Regions from separate parts of the Vibrio toranzoniae genome, predicted to be linked through region 1. Evidence: predicted binding sites of a transcription regulator. Region 1 holds the regulator's gene; the other holds the start of a gene.
What was found. The regulator CRP, encoded in region 1, controls carbon source genes, mostly activating them, when cyclic AMP is high. The targets are predictions, from matches to a motif close to TGTGANNNNNNTCACA.
Positions count from the first base shown of each region.

Region 2: a site for CRP is predicted at 1,968-1,983, ahead of OCU50_RS16865 (NupC/NupG family nucleoside CNT transporter). Genes of this name have one in related genera too.

Region 1 is NZ_AP025514.1:2,850,039-2,853,702, reverse strand. Features, by position in the region: gene astD (succinylglutamate-semialdehyde dehydrogenase) at 1-370, shown strand, start outside; gene OCU50_RS13010 (DUF1338 domain-containing protein) at 583-1,374, shown strand; gene crp (cAMP-activated global transcriptional regulator CRP) at 1,559-2,191, opposite strand; gene OCU50_RS13000 (phosphoribulokinase) at 2,432-3,301, opposite strand; gene OCU50_RS12995 (YheU family protein) at 3,379-3,591, opposite strand.
Region 2 is NZ_AP025515.1:551,080-554,743, forward strand. Features, by position in the region: gene OCU50_RS16860 (hypothetical protein) at 1-156, opposite strand, end outside; gene OCU50_RS16865 (NupC/NupG family nucleoside CNT transporter) at 492-1,700, opposite strand; gene OCU50_RS16870 (YajG family lipoprotein) at 2,138-2,758, opposite strand; partial or broken gene OCU50_RS16875 (PTS sugar transporter subunit IIA) at 2,960-3,322, shown strand; gene OCU50_RS16880 (HD-GYP domain-containing protein) at 3,463-3,664, opposite strand, start outside.

The sequences.
Region 1 (3,664 bases):
TGCAACCAACATTGCTGAACTGCCGGATGAAGAGTACTTCGGTCCATTGCTACAAGTGGTCCGTTACCAATCACTAGAGCAAGCGGTTGAGTTAGCTAACGACACACGCTTTGGTTTATCTGCTGGTTTAGTATCAACAGATGATTCTGAATGGGAATACTTCGTTGACCATATTCGAGCGGGTATTGTGAACCGTAACCGTCAGTTAACAGGCGCCAGTGGTGATGCACCATTTGGTGGTCCGGGTGCTTCAGGTAACTTACGCCCTAGTGCTTACTATGCGGCTGACTACTGTGCTTATCCTATGGCTTCAATGGAAGGTGGTGAAACTCAACTTCCAGCAACGTTTAGCCCGGGTATTGAGCTGTAATTTAGGCTAATGAGTACTAAGCTCATTCGTTAAATTGGAAATAGGGAAGTGGTGTTATCGCTTCCTTTTCCATCACGTCCGACACCTAGATTGGGCGGTAGATAATAATAGAACAAGTATGTCACAGGCTGATGGCTGCTGACTTTGGGTCTCAGCCACTCCCTTTCTAATCCAAATTACTAGCTTGCTAGAACCTCTGACAAGGAGTCACCATGACGCCCGATCTACTCTTTAAATCACTATGGGATGATTACATTCACAGGCTGTGCCCATCGGCTGAGAAAGTACACCAGTTGCTAAAAGAAGACGAAGCGCTGATTAATGATCATATTGCACTGCGTACTTTCAATGTAGCTCCGCTGGGAATTGAAACGCTGGCTAAGCCTTTCCTTGAGTTAGGTTATAAAGCGTGTGGCGATTACCTGTTTGAGAGCAAGAAGCTAGTCGCTAAGCATTACGAGCATCCAGATCCAAAGCAGCCGAAAGTGTTCATTAGTGAGTTGAAGGTAGAAGAGTGCTCAAGTGAGTTGCAACAGATCGTTGCTAAGTTGGTTGAGCAAGTTGACGCAAGTCAGCTTCAAGGTCATGAATTCTTGTTTGGTGGTCGTCTCTGGGATTTGAGCTTCGCTGATTTCCAAGTGCTAGCAAAAGAGAGTGAATACGCGTCTTGGCTAGCGGCTCATGGTTACGGTGCCAACCACTTTACGGTGAGTGTGAACCAGTTAAATAAGTTCGATGAAGTGCAGGTTGTGAATGACTATCTGAATGAGTCGGGATTCACGATCAATGCATCTGGAGGTGAGGTGAAAGGCTCTCCAGAGGTCTTATTAGAGCAATCATCAACAATGGCAGACAAAGTCCCAGTTTCATTTGTGGAAGGCAATGAGATGATTCCTGGTGGCTTCTATGAGTTTGCTAAGCGCTATGCGATGGCGAATGGTGAGCTTTATACCGGGTTTGTTGCAGCATCGGCTGACAAGATTTTTGAAAGCACCAACGGTTAAAGAAAGATTCGAGCACAGGCTTTGCCCTAGGGATGCGGGTGCGCTTCGCTTCGAGATAGTTTGCGTTTGGAAGTTGTAAGTGTTCCATTCGCATCTCGCATCTGCTCTTTAGATCTTTAGATAACAAAAAAGCCACCAAATTTTCATTTGGTGGCTTTCAAATTTTTGGCTCAGTTAATCGAGATTAACGAGTGCCGTATACCACGATAGTTTTACCGTGTGCAGAAATTAGGTTCTGCTCTTCTAGCATCTTTAAGATACGACCTACTGTCTCACGAGAACAACCAACGATCTGGCCAATTTCTTGACGAGTGATCTTGATTTGCATGCCGTCAGGGTGAGTCATTGCATCGGGTTGTTTCGCTAGGTTTAGTAGCGTTTGAGCGATACGACCGGTTACGTCAAGGAACGCTAAGTCACCAACCTTTTGGCTAGTTACTTGTAGGCGGCTTGCCATTTGCGCTGAAAGACGCATCAGGATGTCTGGGTTCACTTGGATAAGTTGGCGGAATTTCTTGAAAGAAATCTCAGCGACTTCACAAGGAGATTTTGCTCGAACCCACGCAGTACGCTCTTGGTCTTCTTCGAATAAGCCAAGCTCACCGATGAAGTCGCCTTGGTTTAGGTAAGAAAGAATCATCTCCTTACCTTCTTCGTCTTTGATAAGAACTGCCACAGAACCTTTCACAATGTAGTACAAGGTTTCTGCCTTTTCACCAGCATGAATCAAAGTACTTTTTGAAGGGTACTTATGAATATGACAGTGTGAAAGGAACCACTCTAATGTTGGATCGGTTTGGGGTTTACCTAGAACCATAATATCTTACTTCCTCTGCAGGGTATGCTTGCTGCTTTCCGTATTTTAGCTAAGCCTGGATTGACTCGTTAGGATAAGAGCACTTGTTGAGTGCTGCAAGCTATCTTGTGTTTCGTTTAAGAATAGTATCCTTTTTCAGGTACTATTTCTTGATTTTAATCGTGACCAAGCTACGATTTTTTACGCAAAATTGTGCACATGATCACGGTATGAAAAGTAATCAATAGGAATGTCGTACCGTTAACCTATTTTGCCGGTTTCGATGAGTTGCTGCAGGATTGGCCTTACAATGAGCTCCATAGCAAAACTCATTTTTCCTCCTGGCACCACAAGCGTGTTGTGGCGAGACATAAATGAGCCATCAATCATAGCCAAAAGGTAGGGGAAATCGACGTTTTTGATGCCACGTAATCGTATAACTACGAAGCTCTCGTCTAAACTAGGGATCCCTTTGGCGTTGAGTGGGTTGGATGTATCTACGGTTGGCACTCGTTGAAAATTGATATGAGTACGCGAAAATTGAGGAGTTATGTAGTTAAGATAATCATCCATTGAACGAACAATTGAGTCCATTACTGCTTCGCGTGAGTGCCCGCGATCGCGTGTGTCACGAACGAATTTTTGTATCCATTCAAGGTTTACGATTGGCACCATGCCAATTAGCAGGTCGACATGTTTAGAGACGTTGATGTCTCCGTCTACTACACCGCCGTGTAGGCCTTCGTAGAACATCACATTTGAATTTTCAGGGATCTCTTGCCATGGCGTAAAGGTACCTGGCATTTGATTGTAAGGCACGGCTTCATCGAAGGTGTGCAGATAACTCCGTACTTTACCGGTGCCTTCATTACCGTATTGATGGAAGAATTCTTCTAATGCGCCAAAATCGTTAGCCTGTGGACCAAAGTAGCTGATGTGTTTACCTTGCGCGCGTGCCTTGCGGATTTCGACATCCATTTCTGGTCGAGTAAAGCGATGGAAGCTATCCCCTTCAACCCAAGCGGCCTTCACGTCCATCATATTGAACATTTTACGGAAGGCTTCTGAGGTAGTGGTGGTGCCGGCTCCAGATGAACCCGTCACCGCAATAATTGGATGTTTAGCGGACATGACAACCCTTGTCGTTTGAGTAACATACTTGTTAGCAATCGATTTTTACTATAACACGGCTCCTTTCTAAGCGCAGCCTAGAAGCGTTTTATGACTTGGATATCAACGGTTTCATGTAGCTCAGAAAACACGATGCTGACCTCTCCCGAGGCTAATTGATGTTTCACTTGGTCAATCTTGTTCTGTAATGAAACCTCTACGTCGCCGTAGTCTGTACCTTCACGTAGTACGAACTCTTTGATGAGGTTTTCCAGTGTCTCTGGCGCGATGTCTTGCCATGGGATGATCATAAATACTTCTCTCTTTTATGTTCATAAGTATGTTCATTGGTACGTTGATGAGTGTGTCTAGTGGACATTACCA
Region 2 (3,664 bases), on a different replicon from region 1:
TACGCCAGTGCCCCACACGACGCTAAACACCAAACCGAGATAAGCCTCTTGTGGCCACTGAGAGATAGGAAACTGAGTACCACCAGCAATAAGATAAACTACCGCAAACAAGCCGATAAAGGCAGTGATAAGACCGATAAGAACGCGCATGTTCATGGGGAGACCTTTGATTTATTGGACTTGGTTGCTTTTGTTCTGGTCAAACCGAATGTTCTAAATCGAAACCGAATGTTCTAAATCGAAACCGGATGTTCTTGACCGAAACTGAATGTAATTAATCGCAACCTAATGATATTCAAGTATATCGAATAAAATGGGCTTGCTCTATTACTCTTCCGAGTGAGGCTAGCATACGACAGAGCAATGAAAGTAGTGGTTTGAATCTGAATCAACTTAACAAGCAGGCACAAAAAAGCGGACACCCTTCTTACATAAACTCCGTAAGCAAGGTCTCCGCTTTTACGAATCTAATCGCTTTTACTGAGCCGAGCTTAAAGCAGGATAAAAATACCCGCTAAACATGCACTCATTAGGTTTGCTAACGTACCAGCAACTACTGCTTTCAGGCCTAAGTTTGCTACTTCAGCACGACGCTCAGGTGCCATCACACCGATAGAACCCAGTTGAATCGCGATAGAGCCAATGTTAGCGAAGCCACACAGAGCAAATGTCACAATCACTTGGCTGTGTTCAGATAACAGCGCTTTGTTCTCAATGAAGTCGATGAAAGCAACAAACTCGTTCATTACGATCTTCTGACCGATGTAAGAACCCGCCATCAACACTTCATCACTCGGGATACCAATCAGCCACGCTAGCGGCGAGAACAGGTAACCGAAGATAGCTTGCAGCGTAATACCCGCAAAACCGAACGTCTCACCTAGACTTTCTAGGCCCGTGTTCACCATCGCAATCACACTCACGAATGCAATCAACATAGTACCGACAGCCACTGCGACTTTCATACCGTTCATCGCGCCGCTTGCCAATGCATCAATCACATTGCTTTGGTCAGCTTTATCTAGCTCAATGTGTTCGTAATCGCTTGGTGTGCTGCGCTCAGGGACAATGATCTTCGCCATCAATAGGCTACCTGGAGCCGCCATGAAACTTGCTGCAATAAGGTATTTAAGTTCAACACCTAATCCTGCATAGCCACCAAGTACACTACCCGCAACAGACGCCATACCACCAGCCATTACAGCAAACAGCTCAGAACGAGTCATAGATTTTAAAAATGGACGAATAAGAAGAGGAGACTCACCCTGAGAAAGGAAGATATTACCGGTTGCAACAAGAGATTCAGCTTTACTTGTTCCCAGCAGTTTTTGCACCGCTCCGCCCAAGATTTGAATCACTTTCTGCATGATGCCTAAGTAATAAAGCGCAGAGATCAAAGCACTGAAGAAGATAATGATTGGAAGTACGCGAACCGCGAAAATGAAGCCTTCAGTGGCAAGGTCACCGAAAAGGAAAGCAATACCAGCGTCTGCAAAACCAAGCAGACTAGAAACGCCATTACTTAGGCTTGTTAACGCCAACTGTCCCCATGGAAAATACAATACTAGAGCAGCAAAACCAATCTGAAGTAATAGAGCACGAGAGACCGTTTTCCAGTTAATCGAAGAACGACTTTCAGACAGCAGGTACGCGCAAGCAATCAGTGCAATAACACCGACAAAACCAAATAGAATATTCATAATATGTCCTAGTAATCCTTATAGAGTGAACATGAGCCAAGCAAATGACATCAAAGGAACAGGACAAAGAACCGCAAGCAACACGCTACGCGATGAAGGAGCTAACAGAGTTAGCGAATGTAACAACGAGTTGTTCATGTAAGAATCACCTTATACAAGCAGTGGAACGCAGCTGGTCCGGTCCGTGGGGTCATTCACATATCCATGTGACGGCTTGTATTGGCTAAGCACCGGCTTAAAACCGGAAGAGAAGTATAAACAGTTAAGTGAGACTTTCATCACATTTTTTAACGCAAACGTTCGCGCGGTTAAGAATCGTGCAAAACGGAGTGCTTATCGGAGAGATCTACCGTGACAGTTAAAAATAAGTTAACTAGATCTATGATTTAGCTAAAAAGCCACAGCACGTGGCTTTTCTAGAATAGGAGCACCAGTAACTAGTTTAGTAAAGCACTTTTTACTTCAACATCTTGGAAGATTTCTTCAAAACGCTGTTTGTAGATAAGCTGCATCTCATTGATAATCGCGCCGCCATCCGGAACATCATTCTCACCTTGAAAGTTTTTACTCAGTAACTTCTTACCGGCTTCATCATAAATAATTACATTGACGTTGTACCAAGAGTTGTCTGTGAACGCGTGGAAATCATACTTCCATTCATTCAAAACGAACATCATAGATTTATTGTCGAACGCTTTCATCTGCTCAACGACTTTAGTTATGTCTTCGTTTGGTGTCGTTTCGACTGAGTCCACCGTCACTTGCTGCTTCTTTAAGCCTGCAACGAGCCTATCCGTCAAAAACTGAGACATTGGTTGCTGAGTCGCCGTATTGTATGAATAAGGTATCCCCAATGAACTGCGAATGATTCCCTCAAACTTTGGTTCTTTATCTTGTTCTAAAACGTATGGACGTTTATCAATGACAGCAATAGTCAGCGCTTTATCTTGTGGAACCACACTCAATTGCGGCGCACTTTGTTCCGCAGTTAATACGGTTGCACAGCCGGAAAGCCCAAGCGATACTGCAACGAGCAGCAAACTGACGAGTTTTTTCATGATATTTACCTATCTTATTGTTTTGAAGGTGGTGTTCTAACAAAAATCTAATCAATCATCAAACATTCGCTAAATCAATAATTTATATAAATCTCATTACATAAACCAACTCACATATTGGTAGGGTTATTATTGATAAAATTACTTATAAATTTAAAACAATGGTCAGTTGCAAAATAAATTTATTAAACAAATTCAATATGTTCAACATTGCTAGCAAGCAACAAAATCGAAGCTAGCTATGTTGAAGCTATCAAGCAAAAGCACAAAGATATTGGCGCGTATTATGTTCTAGCGCCAAAGATTGCAATGCCTCATGCTCGTCCTGAAGATGGCGTGAACGAAGCATCACTGCAAGTGACGGTGTTTAAACACGGTGTTGATTTAGAGTCAGAAGACAACGGAGACGTTTACCTTTCCATTACTCTGGCGGCAATGGATTCAGACAGCCATATCCAGACTATTATGGCACTATCAGAGTTGTTCCAAAATGATGATGACATAGATGCCATTATCGCCGCGGAAACAGCGCAAGCGATCATCGAGATCTTAAAACGATACTAACCTTGCTCTAACGATCCTGATATTGATCTGATAGACCCCCATTAAAAAAGCGATAGCCTCGGCTATCGCTTTCTGTTTCTTATGAGTCATTTTCATCTAAATTGGTTTAAGGCATCACACCCCAAAAGTACTCGCTAACGCTAAAACGCGTACATTCTTTTATCTGTTGATAATTCAAAGCAGTATTCCGAGTGTTTTTTTAGGCACTCAAACACTTCTCGATCCAACTTATGATTTTCAACAAGGTCAGCCAACATGTTTAAAGACTCTTCTAATGTCATGCCCTGTCGGTAAGGACGAGACTGAGTTAGCGCTTGGAACACATCCACTACCGCAATAATC